One region of the Simiduia sp. 21SJ11W-1 genome, then DNA from elsewhere that is predicted to be linked to it. Evidence: predicted binding sites of a transcription regulator. Region 1 holds the regulator's gene; the other holds the start of a gene.

Evidence for each region. The regulator sigma-54, encoded in region 1, starts transcription at its own class of promoters, with help from an activator protein. The targets are predictions, from matches to a motif close to TGGCACANNNNTTGCNNT.
Region 2: fliE (flagellar hook-basal body complex protein FliE) is a predicted target of sigma-54. The motif match lies at 5,889-5,906, and genes of this name have one in related genera.

Annotation. Positions count from the first base shown of each region.
Region 1 is NZ_CP090959.1:1,028,749-1,036,759, reverse strand. It holds gene L1F30_RS04575 (KpsF/GutQ family sugar-phosphate isomerase) at 1-740, shown strand, start outside; gene L1F30_RS04570 (HAD family hydrolase) at 808-1,332, shown strand; gene lptC (LPS export ABC transporter periplasmic protein LptC) at 1,385-1,969, shown strand; gene lptA (lipopolysaccharide transport periplasmic protein LptA) at 1,956-2,495, shown strand; gene lptB (LPS export ABC transporter ATP-binding protein) at 2,492-3,217, shown strand; gene L1F30_RS04550 (RNA polymerase factor sigma-54) at 3,407-4,930, shown strand; gene hpf (ribosome hibernation-promoting factor, HPF/YfiA family) at 5,014-5,304, shown strand; gene L1F30_RS04540 (PTS sugar transporter subunit IIA) at 5,309-5,770, shown strand; gene rapZ (RNase adapter RapZ) at 5,784-6,674, shown strand; gene L1F30_RS04530 (HPr family phosphocarrier protein) at 6,677-6,943, shown strand; gene yjgA (ribosome biogenesis factor YjgA) at 7,038-7,559, shown strand; gene L1F30_RS04520 (trimeric intracellular cation channel family protein) at 7,559-8,011, shown strand, end outside.
Region 2 is NZ_CP090959.1:1,831,548-1,839,558, reverse strand. It holds gene L1F30_RS08105 (flagellar export protein FliJ) at 1-345, opposite strand, end outside; gene fliI (flagellar protein export ATPase FliI) at 342-1,703, opposite strand; gene L1F30_RS08095 (FliH/SctL family protein) at 1,693-2,682, opposite strand; gene fliG (flagellar motor switch protein FliG) at 2,711-3,754, opposite strand; gene fliF (flagellar basal-body MS-ring/collar protein FliF) at 3,751-5,421, opposite strand; gene fliE (flagellar hook-basal body complex protein FliE) at 5,464-5,832, opposite strand; gene L1F30_RS08075 (PA3496 family putative envelope integrity protein) at 6,275-6,466, opposite strand; gene L1F30_RS08070 (sigma-54 dependent transcriptional regulator) at 6,718-8,011, opposite strand, start outside.

The DNA.
Region 1 (8,011 bases):
GTGAGGCCAGCCATGGCGACCTGGGCATGGTGACCCGCCAGGATGTGGTCATCGCCATTTCCAATTCCGGCTCATCATCGGAAGTGCTCACGCTGATCCCCTTATTCAAGCGTATGCAAATTCCCATCATCAGCATGACCGGCAACCCCAACTCGCCGCTGGCGCAGGCTGCCGATGTAAACCTGGACATCAGTATTCAGGCCGAGGCCTGCCCGCTGGATTTGGCGCCCACCTCATCGACTACCGTCACCCTGGTGGTGGGCGATGCCTTGGCAGTCGCGCTATTGGAAGCCCGCGGCTTCACCAAAGAAGAATTTGCCTTTTCGCACCCGGGCGGCGCCTTGGGCCGGCGCCTGCTTGTGCGCGCTAGCGATCTGATGCACGCAGGCCAGGAGCTGCCAAAGGTCAGCCCCGATACCTTGCTGTCTACGGCGCTCGTGGAAATGACCCGCAAGGGCTTTGGCATGACGACCGTTGTGGACGAGGCAGATCAATTGATTGGCGTTTTCACCGACGGCGACCTGCGCCGCTGCGTGGATCTAGGGGCGAATCTGGCCACCGCCACCATGGCCCAGGTGATGACGCGCAACCCGCTTACGGTAACCACAGACCTGCTGGCGGCCGAAGCCCTCACCTTGATGGAACAGCGAAAAATTACCGCGCTGGTGGTTGAAGACCACAACAAACACCCCGTAGGCCTGCTGCACATGCACGACATTTTGCGGGCAGGAATCGTTTAGTATTCAGGCGCGCACAACGCCAACCTAAGTTGCAACCCAACATTCATTTTGCATTTCGGACCCACCCATGACTCAAGCACTGGCCTCGGCAAAAAACATCAAACTGCTGCTACTCGATGTAGACGGCGTACTCACCGACGGCAAGCTCTACTTCGACAACCAGGGCAACGAGATGAAAGCCTTCAACACCCAAGATGGCCACGGCATCAAGCTGCTGCAAAAATCGGGGGTACAGGTGGGCATTATTACCGGGCGCAAAAGTGAGTTGGTGGCGCGCCGCGCGGGTGATTTGGGTATAAATATTTTGGTGCAAGGCCGCGAAGATAAATTTGCCGCCCTGCAGGAAATCCTCACAGACCTGCCGCTTGCGCTCGAGCAAATCGCCTTCATGGGTGACGACCATCCGGATCTCACCTGCATGGTAAAAGTGGGCCTGGCCATGACCACCGCCAACGCTCACCCGGATGTGGTAGCCCGCGCCCACTGGCAAAGTGCGCGCAACGGCGGCGAAGGGGCCGTGCGTGAAGCCTGCGATTTCATCATGCAGGCACAAGGCACGCACGCAGCGCTACTGGCTAAATACACAGGCTGAAGCCGGCCACGGCCCGCTCTCACTCAATCCTGGCGCACAAAGGAAAACAGCGTTGGCAAAACTTAAAAAATTACTGCCCGTTATTGTTGCCCTGATCGTGTTCATCTACCTGTTTATGGTGGAGACACCCTCTACACGCCTGTTCGAGCAGCCCCCAAAAGATGCAGAGCAACAGGCACCGGCATTTTTCATGACCGACTTCGTGAGCGTTCATTACGATGAAGCCGGCAAGGTAAGCCGGCGCGTGACCGGCGTGCGCGCCGATCACTACCAACCCGCCGGCAAGGCCAGCAACAAAGATTTCACCCTGGTAGAGCAGCTGCGCGCTGAAATCTATAATCCCGATCAGGCGCCCTGGATTATTGTGGCCGATCGAGCGCGCGCAACCAACAAGGATGACCGGCTTGAACTCACCGGCAACGTACACCTGTTTCAACAGGATCCGGTTGAGGGCACCACGGAACTCTTTACAGAAAAGTTGATCTACTTTACCAAGCGCCAGGTGGCTGAAACGGATCAGCCGGTGAAAATACTTTCGCCCCAAGGCATTACCCACGGCAATGCGCTGAACGCCAATATCAAAACCCAGACTTTTAAACTTACTCGCGGAGTCACAGGCACTTATGAAACACAATAACCCGCGCCGCAGCCACGCCTGGCTCGCCCTTGCCGCCTTGGCCGTGATGGTTACACCATTGGCACAAGCGCTGCCCACCGATCGCGATCAGCCCATTAACATCAAGTCGGACGATTTCGATCTAGATAAAAAAAAGGGCGTTCTAACTTATGTGGGTAACGTCGTCATTGAACAGGGCAGCATCTACATCGAGGCTGAAAAAGCCGTGTTTTACAGCAAGAACAACGAGGTTTACCGCGTGGTAGCCACCGGTGCACCGGCCCACTTTCAACAGCAACCCGAGATCGATAAGCCACTGGTAAAAGCCCGCGGCGAATTACTGGTGTACGAAGTGGGTAATGAAAAGCTCACCATCACAGGCAAAGCCCGCGTAGAGCAAGACGGCTCACTGATCACCGGTGATCAAATCAACTACAACATTCACCTGGCCACCGTTGAGGCCGGCCGCCGTACCGATAGCAAGGAGCGGGTCAACGTTATTCTGCAGCCTCAAAAGCGCACGCCCGCGGAGCAAAAAGACCAATGAGCCAGTTGCAAGCACTGAACCTGGCCAAGAGCTACAAGGGCCGCCGGGTAGTAATCGACGTATCGATGGAGGTAAACAGCGGCCAGATAGTGGGCCTCTTGGGCCCCAATGGCGCCGGCAAAACCACTTGCTTTTACATGATTGCGGGCCTGGTAGAAAGCGATGCCGGGCGCGTGAGCATCGACGATCAGGACTTAACCCCCCTGCCCATTCACGGGCGCGCACGGGCGGGCATCGGCTATCTTCCGCAAGAGGCCTCGGTATTTCGCAAACTCACCGTGGCCAACAATATTCTTGCCATTCTGGAAACCCGCAAAGAGCTCAACCGCAAACAGCGCTTAGCGCGCATGGAAGATTTGCTGGAAGAGTTTCACATTACCCACATCCGCGACAGCCTGGGCATGGCGCTGTCGGGCGGCGAACGCCGTCGGGTGGAAATTGCCCGGGCCCTGGCCACCGAGCCACGGTTTATTTTGCTGGATGAACCCTTCGCCGGAGTCGACCCCATTTCCGTGGGCGATATCAAAGGCATCATCAAGCACCTTAAAGATCGCGGCATCGGCGTACTGATTACCGACCACAATGTACGCGAAACCCTCAGCATCTGCGAAAAGGCCTACATCGTTAGCGAAGGCCACATTATTGCCGAGGGCGATGCCAGCACGGTGCTCGCCAACCAGCGGGTACGCGAGGTGTACCTAGGCGACCAGTTCACCCTCTAGGCCTGCACATCACCGCACTGGCGCGCAGAACAACAACGCTTTACGCGCCAACCTTAAATCACCCATAAAGGCATGGTGCTTGCTTGTCAATATTGCCTCGCTATTGCCGGATGACTACACTTAGGTTGCGCCCGCTGGAGTTAAGGCCACGTTTTGGGCAGCAACCAAGAGGATGTAAGTCATTACCCCATGAAGCCATCTCTACAGCTAAAACTCGGTCAGCAGCTGACCATGACGCCGCAGTTGCAACAGGCCATCCGGCTGCTGCAATTGTCGACACTGGACTTACAGGCCGAAATCCAGGAGGCGCTGGAATCCAACCCTATGCTCGAGATGGCAGACGGCGATGACACAGGCGCCGATAACGCCGCAGACCACCCAGACAACAGCCAATCTGCCCAGCCAGACGGCAAAGACGCAAACGACAACGCCCCGGATACCCCCGCAACCGACACCACCAGCGACACCTCGATGGATGCCGACTGGAATAACGACATTCCAGACGACCTGCCGGTAGATACCAACTGGGACGACATCTACACCTCGGGCCCCGCCAGCGCAGGCCCGGCATCGGACGACGATCGCGACTACGAGCGCGACGACAGCGGCGGCGAAACCCTGCAAGAACATTTGCTGTGGCAGCTCAACCTCACGCCCATGTCTGATCGTGATCGGGTGATTGCCATGGCCATCATCGATGCCATAGAGCCCAGCGGGCTGTTGGCCTCACCTCTGGAAGAAATAACCGAGGGCCTGGGCCAAGACGCCGATCTGCAAGATGACCCCCTCGAACACGATGAAGTACTGGCGGTGCTGCACCGGCTGCAACAATTCGACCCGCCAGGCGTTGGCGGTCAGGATTTATCGGAATGCCTGCTGATTCAGTTGCGCACACTACCGGCCACTACACCTTTTCTGGATGCTGCTAAACTGATTGTTAAGGATCACTTGGCCCTGCTAGGCAGCCGCGATTACAAGCAACTCATGCGCCGCTGTAAGCTCAAGGAATCAGAGCTTGCCGAAACCATCGGGCTGATCCAAACCCTTAACCCGCGCCCGGGCGAGAGTATCAGCCGGGCTGAAACCGAGTATGTCGTCCCGGATGTCTTTGTCAGCAAAAAACAGGATCGGTGGCTAGTGGAGCTCAATCCAGATATCGCGCCCAAGATCCGTATCAACTCAGGCTACGCGTCGCTGGTAAAGCGCGCCGACACCAGCAAAGATAACAACTTCCTGCGCGATAACCTGCAAGAGGCCCGCTGGTTTTTAAAGAGCCTGCAAAGCCGCAACGAAACATTACTCAAGGTGGCCAGCTGCATTGTTGAAAAACAGGTGGGCTTTTTCGAACACGGCCCGGAAGCCATGAAACCCATGGTGCTGCACGACATCGCCGAAGAAGTTGGCATGCATGAATCCACCATATCCCGGGTGACTACGCAAAAGTACATGCACACCCCCCAGGGCATTTACGAACTCAAGTATTTCTTCTCAAGCCACGTGAGCACAGACTCAGGCGGCGAGTGTTCCTCAACGGCAATTCGCGCCATCATCAAGAAGCTGGTGGCCGCAGAGAACCCCAAAAAGCCCTTGAGCGACAGCAAAATTACCAAGCTCTTAGAAGAGCAAGGCATTCAGGTGGCCAGGCGTACCATCGCCAAGTACCGGGAGTCTCTCGGTATCGCGGCCTCGAATGAGCGAAAGCGACTGATTTAGCAAGCGAGTATTGGTGCCCCGCAACGGTATTGCACCAATGCGGGGCGGGTGCAACGCAAACGCAGCGACAAAAGGAGCAGCAAATGCAAATCAACATCAGCGGACACCATCTCGACCTGACCGACGCCATCAAAAGCTATGTCAACACCAAGCTTGAAAAACTCGAACGCCACCACGACCGAATAACCAGCATCAATGCCATTTTGAGTGTTGATAAACAGCGACAAAAGGCAGAAGCTACCGTCCACGTCAGTGGCGCCGAGTTTTTCGCTGACTCTCAGTCCGAAGACCTGTATGCTGCCATCGATCTACTCACCGATAAGCTGGATCGCCAACTTATCAAGCACAAAGAAAAGCTTCGAAGCCACCGTTGAATTTATGCAGTTTGAAAATCTCTTGGCCCCACGCCGTGTGCAACACGGCGTGGATGGCGTCAGCAAAAAGCGCGCGCTGGAAATTCTGGCCGACCTGATCTCTAACGATATCCCCTCCCTCGCCGCCGACGACCTCTTTCGCAGCCTGGTTGCCCGCGAACGCCTGGGCAGCACCGGCCTCGGCCACGGTATCGCCATACCCCACTGCCGGGTTGCCAACTGCGAGGCCACCACCGGTGCGCTGATTACACTGTCTCACTCCATCGACTTCGACGCCATTGACGGCGAACCCGTCGACGTTATTTTCGCACTTCTGGTGCCGGAAGATGCCGATGGCGATCACCTGCAAACACTGGCCAGGCTTGCCGAGCTGTTTCAGCGCGAGGAATTTCGTGAAGAGTTGCGCAGTGCTGGCTCAGACCAGCTGCTCTATAGTAGGGTAGTGCAACACCTCACTGCAGCCTAAGGAATCTGCCACCATGCCCACCGAGCCAAGCACACCGCGATTAATTGTTGTCAGTGGCCGCTCGGGCGCCGGCAAAAGTACAGCGCTACACGTGCTGGAAGACTTAGGCTTCAACTGCATTGACAACCTGCCGCTGCGCCTGCTGCCGGAACTCGTCAAGCAACTGGAGGCAGACCCCACCGACCAGCAATCGTTTGCCATTAGCGTGGATGCCCGAAACGCCTGGCGCGAGCTGACCAAGTTCCCGCAGATTATTGCCCACGCACGCGACAGCGGCATTCACATTGAAGTGATGTTTCTCGATGCGCGCTCGCCCGCGCTGATTCAGCGCTTTAGCGAAAACCGCCGCAAGCACCCCCTCAGTCGCGACGGCGTGGCACTGCGCGATGCCCTTATAAAAGAACGCGAACTGCTACAGCCAGTGGTGGATTTGGCGGATCTTGTGATCGACAGCACCAACTTAACCCTGCACCAGTTGCGCGATCTGGTAAAAGTGCGGGTGCGTCAATCCGATGAAACCACCATGGCACTGCAATTAATGTCTTTTGGCTTCAAGCGCGGCGTGCCCGTGGATGCAGACTTCGTGTTTGACGTGCGCTGCCTGCCCAACCCCTACTGGAAACCCGAGCTGCGCGCGCAAACAGGCCAGGACCAAGGCGTGGCCGACTTCCTGGAGGCACAGGAAGACACAAGCCTCATGCTAGACGACATCTACCAGCACATTCACAAGTGGCTGCCAAGATTCGAGGCCAGCAACCGCAGCTACATGACAGTGTCCATCGGCTGCACCGGCGGCCAGCACCGCTCGGTATACATCGCCGAGCAATTGCACAAAAAACTGATGGCCGACTACCCCAAAGCGCAATTACGTCACCGAGAGTTGGTGGCCAATCACGGGCACTGAGCATGGAACGGCAAATTGAAATCATCAACAAGCTTGGGCTGCACGCCCGGGCGGCGGCAAAAATGGCCACGCTGGCAGCGCGCTTTGGCTGCAAAATACAGGCAGGTGTGGGCGACAAGCGCGTTGATGCCAAAAGCGTGATGTCGCTCATGCTGCTTGCCGCCAGTAAAGGCACCCAGCTCACCCTGGTCACCGAAGGGGAAGACGCAGACGAGGCCATGGCCGCCCTGTGCGAGCTCATAAACGACCGCTTCGGCGAAGGCGAATAGCCCCTGTCACTGGCGCCGCAAGTTAGATACCATGCGCGCCCAACCCCACTTGTACCAAAGGCTGCACGCAGGCCCTAGCACTTCGGAAGGCACCATGACGCAAGACAATCAATTCGAAGACGAATTTGAACAAGAGCAGCCCAAAAGCCGCACACAAATCAAGAAGGAAATGCTGGCGCTGCAGGCGCTGGGTGCCAAGCTGTGCGAGCTCAACAAGGAGCGCCTGGCAAAAATTCCGCTTCCGGATTTATTGCGCAACGCCATTGTGGAGATGGGCCGCATCAAAACCCACAACGCCAAACGCCGGCACATGCAGTTTATTGGCAGGCTGATGCGCGAGGCAGACCACGAGGCCATCGAAGAAGCCTATAACGCGCTCACCCAGGTATCTGAGCAGCATGTGCAACAACAACACCTGGCCGAGCGCTGGCGCGACCGGATGCTGGCCGAAGGCGACGACGCCATCAACGCCTTCTTACTGGATTTCCCCGCCGCCGACCGCCAGCAGCTGCGCCAATTGGCCCGGGCCGCCAAACAGGAAGCCGCCAAAAGCAAACCGCCGGCAAGCGCTCGTAAACTGTTTCGCTGCTTGCGAGACAGTATCGTAGGCGCCTGATGCTTTTTGAAAGCACGCTCTATTTTGCAGGCCTCATAGGTTGCGCTGTGTTCGCCATTTCCGGCGGGTTGGCTGCGGCAGAAAAACGCCAAGACATCATGAGCTTTATTCTGCTGGGTGTGGTAACCGGCCTTGGTGGCGGCACCGTGAGAGATTTAGTGCTGAACAAGCCCGCCATTTTCTGGCTGGCCGAGCCTTTGTATTTGTACGTGTGTGTGGCCGCTGCCGCACTGACTTATTTCCTTGCCCCGATTTTAGCCTCCAAGCACCGCGCATTAATCTGGATGGACGCAGCCGGCATGGCGCTGTTTAGCGTTACGGCCGCCCACTCAACCCTTCAATGGCACGATGCATGGCTTGTGGCTATGGCGATGGCCATGATTACCGCCTCGTTTGGTGGCGTTATGCGCGATGTATTGCTGGATCAAATGCCGGTGATACTTGAACCTGAA
Region 2 (8,011 bases), 800 kb from region 1:
CCGCTCGCGATAGTCTTCAAGTACTTTGCGGCGCTGGTGCAGGCCCTGCCATTGGCGGCAATAGTGCTCGAATTGCTGCTCCAGCTGCTGCATGCGCAGGCGTTGCTCGCTGATCACGCCGTCTAGCTGCGACAAAAACTGCCGATTCGCCTGCAGCTGGTGCACCGTTTGGCTGGCCTCACCTGCAGCGGCCAGGTAGGCCTTCTGATAACCGGCAAGCTCGGTAAGCTGGTGCCGCTGGGTTGCCACCCGTTCACGCCACTCGGCCAATACCGCACCGGCCTGCTCTTCTTTGCGCTTGGCAAGTTTAATGAGTAATTGTGCGCGCTTAAGCTGGGTGTTCATGGCCGATTAGCGGCGGGGCCTTCGGGGCTGGGCTGATCTTGCATAACCTGCAGCAGTGCGCGATTTGCATCGTTAAAACTCACAGCCTCACCCAAAGATTGCCGGATATAGCCTTTGAGCTTGGGCTGGCGCTCTATGGCCTGGTCGAGCTCGGCGTCTGCGCCCTTCTGGTAGGCGCCAATACTCACCAGATCTTTGTTTTGTGTGTAGGTGGCTTGAAGGCCTTTGAAGCGCTGGGCCAGCTGCAGGTGCACAGGCGTCACCACATTGGGCATCACCCGGCTGATGGAGGCCTCTACATCAATGGCCGGGTACAGGCCTTCATCGGCAAGCTTGCGAGACAGCACAATGTGGCCATCTAGAATGGCTCTGGCCGAATCGGCGATCGGGTCTTGCAGGTCGTCACCTTCGGTGAGTACCGTGTAAAAGGCCGTAATTGAACCGCCCCCTTCTGCACCGTTACCGGCGCGCTCTACCAATTGGGGCAGCATGGCAAACACTGAGGGCGGGTAGCCCCTTGTGGCCGGCGGCTCTCCGATTGCGAGCGCAATTTCACGCTGGGCCTGGGCGTAGCGCGTTAGGGAATCCATCAGCAGCAACACGTTTTTACCTTGATCGCGAAAATATTCCGCAATTTCTGTTGCCAGGTGCGAAGCCCGCAGGCGCTGCAGGGGCGCATCGTCTGCCGGTGATGCCACCACCACCGCCCTGCGCAAACCCTCTTCGCCAAGGATATGATCAACAAATTCCTTGACCTCCCGCCCGCGTTCACCCACCAGGCCCACCACCACTACATCCGCTTTGGTGAAGCGGGTCATCATGCCAAGCAATACGCTTTTGCCCACGCCGCTGCCTGCAAACAGGCCAATGCGCTGGCCCTTGCCCACGGTAAGCAGGCCGTTGATCGCTCGAATACCCACATCCAAAGGCTCACTAATGGGGTGCCTGTCCAGAGGGTTGATAGCCTGCTGGCCCAGCTCGGAAACCTTCACGCGTGTGAGCGGGCCGCGCCTATCCAAGGGTTGCCCCATGGCGTTAATCACCCGCCCGAGCAAGCCCTCGCCCACCCAGATACCGGCGCCGTGACGGGCCGGCCGCACGCGGGTACCCACACGCAAATTGGCCACCTTGGCCATGGGCATCAGGTAGGCTTTGTTTCCGCTAAACCCAACCACCTCGGCAGCCACCGGGCCTGCTGGCGTAATCAGCTCACAAGCCTGACCAATGGTGACATCTATACCCTCTGCTTCAAGCGTCATACCCACCACGCGGGTGAGGCTACCCTCTACAGGCGGCAAGTAGGGGCTGTTATCTGCCGGGCCCAGGGTTTTTAGCTGGGCGGTCAACTCATTCCACATCGTCTGGGTCACCGGGCTGCGGGGGTTCTTGGCTGGCATCCTGTTCAGGATTGGAATTGGCATTTGGCTGATCAGCGGGTTGAACACGAGGCTCTGCGCCCACACCAGCGCCGGGCTTTGGCCCGGCTGCCTCGCCCTGAGCGCTCGCTTGGGCTGCAGTGCTAACGTCTGCCCCATCGCGCTCTTCATCCTCAAAGGCCGGGTCATCAAAGGTGCTGCCTTCTGCATCGCCCAGCTGGCCCTGTTCAAAGGCATCTAACACTTCGTTGAGCCGGGTTTCCAGCTGCGCATCAAGGTGGCTTGAGGGCGTGTCTACTTTGCAGCCACCGGGGCTAATTGTTTTATCTGCCACCCAGTCACAGCGCGACAGCATGTCTGAAATCATGGATTCGCCGTGTAAATATGCAAGGTCGTCCGGGTGCAGTGTCACCCGCGGTTTAGCACCACTTTGCAAGGCAGGCAATTGGGCGAGGCAGGCTTGCACCAGGTTTTCAATATGGGGGGAAGGCGTGGCGAGTTCGGTGAGCACAAGTTTTTGGGCCAGGCGCGCCAGCATTTCAACCAACAGTTTTTGCAACGCACCCAAGTGTTGCCGGGAGGGCCCTTCAAGCTCTGCAATTAAACTTTGCAGTTGGGTTTTTAAACGCTCAATGTCTTCTGTTGCTTGTGCATAGGCGCGCTCGGCACCCAATTTTTGGCCCTCTTCGGTACCCGCCAACATGCCCTCTGTGTGGCCGGCATCAAAACCTTCTTTGCGGGCGGCTTCAAACACGGCTTCAATTTCATCGGCCGTAGGTAACGCCTGCGGCGCTACTTCTTCCACCACTTCTTTTGCCGCAGCCTCGGCTTGTGCCTGCAGTTCACGGGCTTCTTTTTCAGCGCTGGGAATGGGTGTACCGTCACCAATATCCGGCAATAGCCAGGTGGTGGCGGCCGCCGCCTGATCTGCAGGAATGTAATTTTTTGAGGCGCCGCTCATAGGGTAAAAAATCCGGATAATTGCGCCATTACATCATTTGTTCGCCACCGCCGCCGAGCATAATTTCACCGGCATCGGCCATGCGCCTTGCAATGGTAAGTATTTCTTTTTGCGCGCCCTCCACTTCTGAAACACGCACCGGCCCCTTGGCCTCCAAATCATCGCGCAGGAGTTCTGCCGCGCGCTTAGACATATTCTTGAAGATTTTTTCCTGCAGGGCTTCATCGGCACCTTTGAGGGCGACAATTAATATTTCAGAAGACACCTCGCGCAAGAGTGCCTGAATGCCGCGGTCATCCACATCGCGCAGGTTATCAAATACAAACATGAGATCCTGAATCTGGGTACCCAGATCTTCGTCCACCTCTTTGATAGATTCCATAAGGTCTGCCTCAATGGAGCTATCGAGGTTGTTCATGATTTCCGCCGCCACTTTCACGCCGCCCATGGCCTTGGTTTGCGAACCGGCATTGCCTGAGAACTGCTTCTCTAGAATGTCGTTCAGCTCTTGTAGCGCACTGGGTTGAACGGTATCGAGCGATGCCACACGCATCATGATGTCGAGCCGCACCTTGTCGGGGAAGTAACCCATAATTTCAGCGGATTGATCACTATCGAGGTAGGCCAGCACAATGGCCTGGATTTGCGGGTGCTCGTTGCGAATAATATCGGCAACCGAGCGCGACTCCATCCACTTGAGGGTATCAAGGCCTGTGGTGTTACCGCCGAGTAAAATGCGGTCAATCAAACCGTTGGCCTTGTCTTCACCAAGCGCACTCACCAACATATTGCGGATGTAACCATCAGCCCCCATTCCCAGGCCAGTCAGGGTGCGCACTTCTTCCAAAAAATTGGAGATCACAGCTTCAACTTCAAATTGCTGGATGTTGTTCAAGTGCGACATGGATGTACCCACGCGCTGCACTTCTTTGGGGCCCATGTGTTTTAACACCTGAGCAGCATCGGCTTCGCCCATAGACATGAGCAAGATGGCCGCTTGGTCCACCTTGGACATTTTAAGCTCGGGCTTTTTGTCTGCCTGGGCTTTGTCTACCGCTTTTTCATTGCTCATTCTTCATTTACCCAGCGCTTGATTACCTGTGCAACGCGGCCCGGATCTTCTGCCACAAGGCCCTTGATAATATTGATTTGCTGCTCGTAGCTTTCCTCTGGGCTTGGCAGCGCCAAACCGTCGCCGCCAGTGAGGGTTACAGTTTCATCGGAAAGATTTTCAAAGCCGCTGAGGCCTGCTTCTTCCAGTGCTGCCATTTCTTTGGCATTTTCAAGCTCTTTCGCCTTCTGGCCAGACACCGCCAAACTTTTTAATACCGGCCGCAACAGCCCGGTAATTAACACCAGCACAATAATTAGCCCAACAATTTGCTTGGCCAAATTCAAAAACCACTCTTGCTCCCACAACTCGGGTTCGGTGAGCACTACATCTTCTACACCCAGAAACGGCGAGTTCAATACATTGACGCTATCGCCGCGCGCGGCGGAATAACCTACGGCGTCGCGCACCAGTATGGCCAGGCGTTCAAGCTCGTTTTCGCTCCACACCTGACGCTGCTCGCCCTCCGCGCCTGGCACCATCTTATCGTCTACCACTACTGCAACGGTAAGTCTTTTAAGCTTGCCCAGTTGGTGCTTGGTATAACTGACGGTTCTATCCAACTCGTAATTGCGCGTAGCCTGCTTGGTGGCGCGCCGCGGTGTCGTGCCGCCTTCGCCATTGCCACCGGGGCCTGCCTGCTCGGGTGCGGCGCCATCATTGGGTGGCTGATTGGGCAAGGCTCCCGGAATGCCGGCCGCAATTGCGCTGCCCACTTGGGTTTCATCTACGGTTTGCTCGCTGCGCACTGCGGGCAGATCGGGGTTGAAAATCTCATCGGCCTGCTCGACCTGGGTAAAATCCACTTCGGCCGCCACTTCTGCGCGATATTTGCCGGCGCCCACAATGGGCTCAAGAATACTGTTGATGCGGGCAACCAGATCGTCTTCCATTTTACGGGTATAGGCGCGCTGCTTGCCGGCCATAACAAGTTCCAGATCTTCATCGCCCTGGCTCAACAAGTTGCCACGCTGATCCACAATGGTGACATCTTCGATTTTGAGCTCGGGAATGCTGGATGCCACCAGGTTCGCCATGGCTTTCACGTGTTCGGGCTTGACCATTCGCCCCGGAAACAACTCCACAAAAACCGAGGCCGTGGGTTTTCTTGCATCGCGAATAAATACAGACGCCTTGGGTATGGCGAGATGCACACGCGCAGAGCGCACGGCATTAATACTGGTGATGGTGCGCGCAAGCTCGCCTTCAAGGCTGCGGTGATAGCGGGTACCCTCCATAAACTGGCTGGTGCCCAAGGGCTGCTCTTGATCCAACAACTCAAAGCCTACGGATTTATCGCCGGGAATACCGGCCTCTGCAAGTTTTAGGCGCGCGGTATGAATTTGATCGGCGGCAACCAACAGCGCGCCGGTGCTGCCATCGACTTTAAATACGATGTCGTTGTGTTCAAGAATCTGGGTAACTTCACTGCTATCAAGGCGATCTAAACTACCGTACAGCGGCCGGTAATCTTCACCTTGCGTCCAGAGCACCACGGCAAAGCCAATGGCCACGCTGGCTGCCAAACCCACCATCAGGCCCGCTTGGCGCACCAGGTTTAAATTGTTAAAGCCCTCCACCAAATCGTTGGTGGGCTTGTCGCGACCGGTTGAAATATCGTCGCTCATGTCCGCAGCTGTAGAGGCCATTTTCCGTTAACTCCTAAGCACTTAAACGGGCATGTTCATAACGTCGCGGTAGGCATCTACCAATTTGTTGCGCACTTGCACCATGGCCTGAAACGATACGCTGGACTTTTGCGAGGCAATCATCACATCGGTGATATCCACACCCGGCTCACCCGCTTCATAAGCCTTGGCCATGGCCGAGCTCTCTTGCTGCAGGCTGTTTACTTTGTCTATAGCCTGGGTGAATAGATCGCCGAATTTATCAACCGTGGGCTCGGTTGCACCCACCACGGTACCCGGCTTGATGCGCGGGTTTACGGCATCTATGCCGTTGGCTTGCGGCGGCATGGCCTGCTGTTTTATCGCCCGCATTTCAACCAATAAGCGATTAATATCAACCCGATCTACCATATTCTTCACCGACGGAATTTTGACTGTTAGCGACAAAAGTGCCCTTGCATTGGGTTACTGCAACATGCAGGCCAATTATTGCTGCCAGGTGGCCATTAATTGCCGCCCAAAGATTTTCGGGGGTTCGGAAAATGAAAATACCCAAATGCGCGCAGCAAATTGTGTTTGCTGGGGGCAAACCTGCAGGCGGTTCAGGCAGAAAATAACAAGCGCGTGGGTACACAGCCTTTTGACGGCAGCGAAACACAACAAAGGGGAAGTAAACAGGCGCTGAAAAGCGGTTAGCAACACACGGGAGGTTCGGAGAAGGCCTGAAAAAATAAGGCTACAAAAGGCACTGCCAAACAGGCGCTCTGAAAAACTAAGCGCCCTGCCAGATTACGCGCCCGGCCAAATGCGTACCCGGCACAGTAACGCGCGCCGCCAAGACGGCGCACAGGGGCTAAATTTTAAAATCGAGATCCAGCTCGCGCAATTCGCGCTTAAGCCGCATTTCTTCCAAACGCTCTTCCAGTCGACGGCGTGGATCTATGGTGTGCGCAGCCACCTTGGTCTCCACTTGATCATCGTCTGAATCTGATAAATAAAGGTCGTCTGAATCGTCGAAACCCACAGACAGTTCAATACCAGACATAAGCTACCCCACTGTATGAAATAAGATCTGGTTATCAAAACCCGAATAAGGGCTAAATATTGCGCTTATTGGTTATAAACCAAAGCCGCCCGAACACAGAGTTCGTTTGGGCCTTGGCATGTTGCGGAAAATAATACGGACTGAGGCAGGCGGTCAATAGTTTTGTGAGAGGTTTTTACAGCACGTCTGAGCGGTAAATCAGGGGCTGAACATTGGCCCCAAAGGGCCCGGTTCGCTGAGCCCGGCAAGGCTCACGCGTAGGGCAAGCCCTTCCAAGCGGCATCTACATCCAGGCCGTCTTCTTTCAAACGGGCCACCTTGTAGCGCAGGGTGCGCGCGCTGATACCCAGCTTGGCTGCGGTGTCTTTGCGGCTGCCGTGGCTTTGCTTCAGGGTTTCTACAATTACCTGAAATTCACGTTGCTTGAGGTCATCGCCCAACAGGCCATCGGAAATCAACGGCTTGGCAACATCTAACCCACCCGTGGGCGTGCGCCCTTGCGCAACACTTGCGTGGCCTGCCTGGGTGCCCAGGCCAAATTCCAGGCCCAGGTCTTGCGCCTCAATGCAATTGCCGGGCTGAAGAATTAACGCACGCTGCATGACGTTATCAAGCTCACGCACATTGCCAGGCCACGGGTATTGCTCGAGTGAGGCTTGTGCGTGCTCGCTTAACTGCACGCCTTTGCGCCCTTGACGCTTGGCGTGGCGTGCCAGCAGCCGCTGGGCCAGCGGCGCTATGTCTTCGCGGCGCTCACGCAGGGGTTGCCACTGCAGGGGCAATACACTCAGGCGGTAGTAAAGGTCTTCGCGAAAGCGACCCTCTGCCACTTCTTCGCGCATGCCGCGGTTAGACGTGGCGATTACCCGCACATCCAGCTTGATAAGCTTGCGCCCGCCAAGGCGCTCTACCTCGCGCTCTTGTAACACGCGCAACAACTTGGCCTGCAGACCAAGGGCCATTTCTGAAATTTCATCCAACAGCAAGGTACCGCCATTGGCCTGCTCAAACTTGCCAGGGCTGGCTGCATGGGCGCCGGTGTATGCGCCCTTTTCATGGCCAAACAGCACAGCTTCGAGCATATTTTCGGGAATGGCCGCACAGTTAATGGCTACAAAAGGCTGATCTTTGCGGGTTGAATGTTCGTGAATATAGCGCGCAAGCACTTCTTTACCTGTGCCGGATTCCCCCAAAATCAATACCGTGGAATCTGATTGGGCAACCCGCTCTGCCAGCTGCAAGAGCTGCCGGCTGTTGGGCGCTTCTGCCACCGGCTCGTCACCTGTGTGGGATTCATGGGTGGCGTAGCGGCAGGCCAGGGTGACGAGCTCCTGAGGCTCGAAAGGCTTCACCAAATAATCTACCGCGCCTTCGCGGATGGCGTCTACGGAATCGGCAATACTGCCGTAGGCGGTAACCAGTAGAACCGGCGTTTGCGGGTGGTGGGCGCGCACGTGACGCAACAAGTCGTGGCCGGAAAGTTTGCCCATGTTGATATCCGATACCACCATGGCCACGCTGTTGCCCTCGGAAAGATAGGCAATG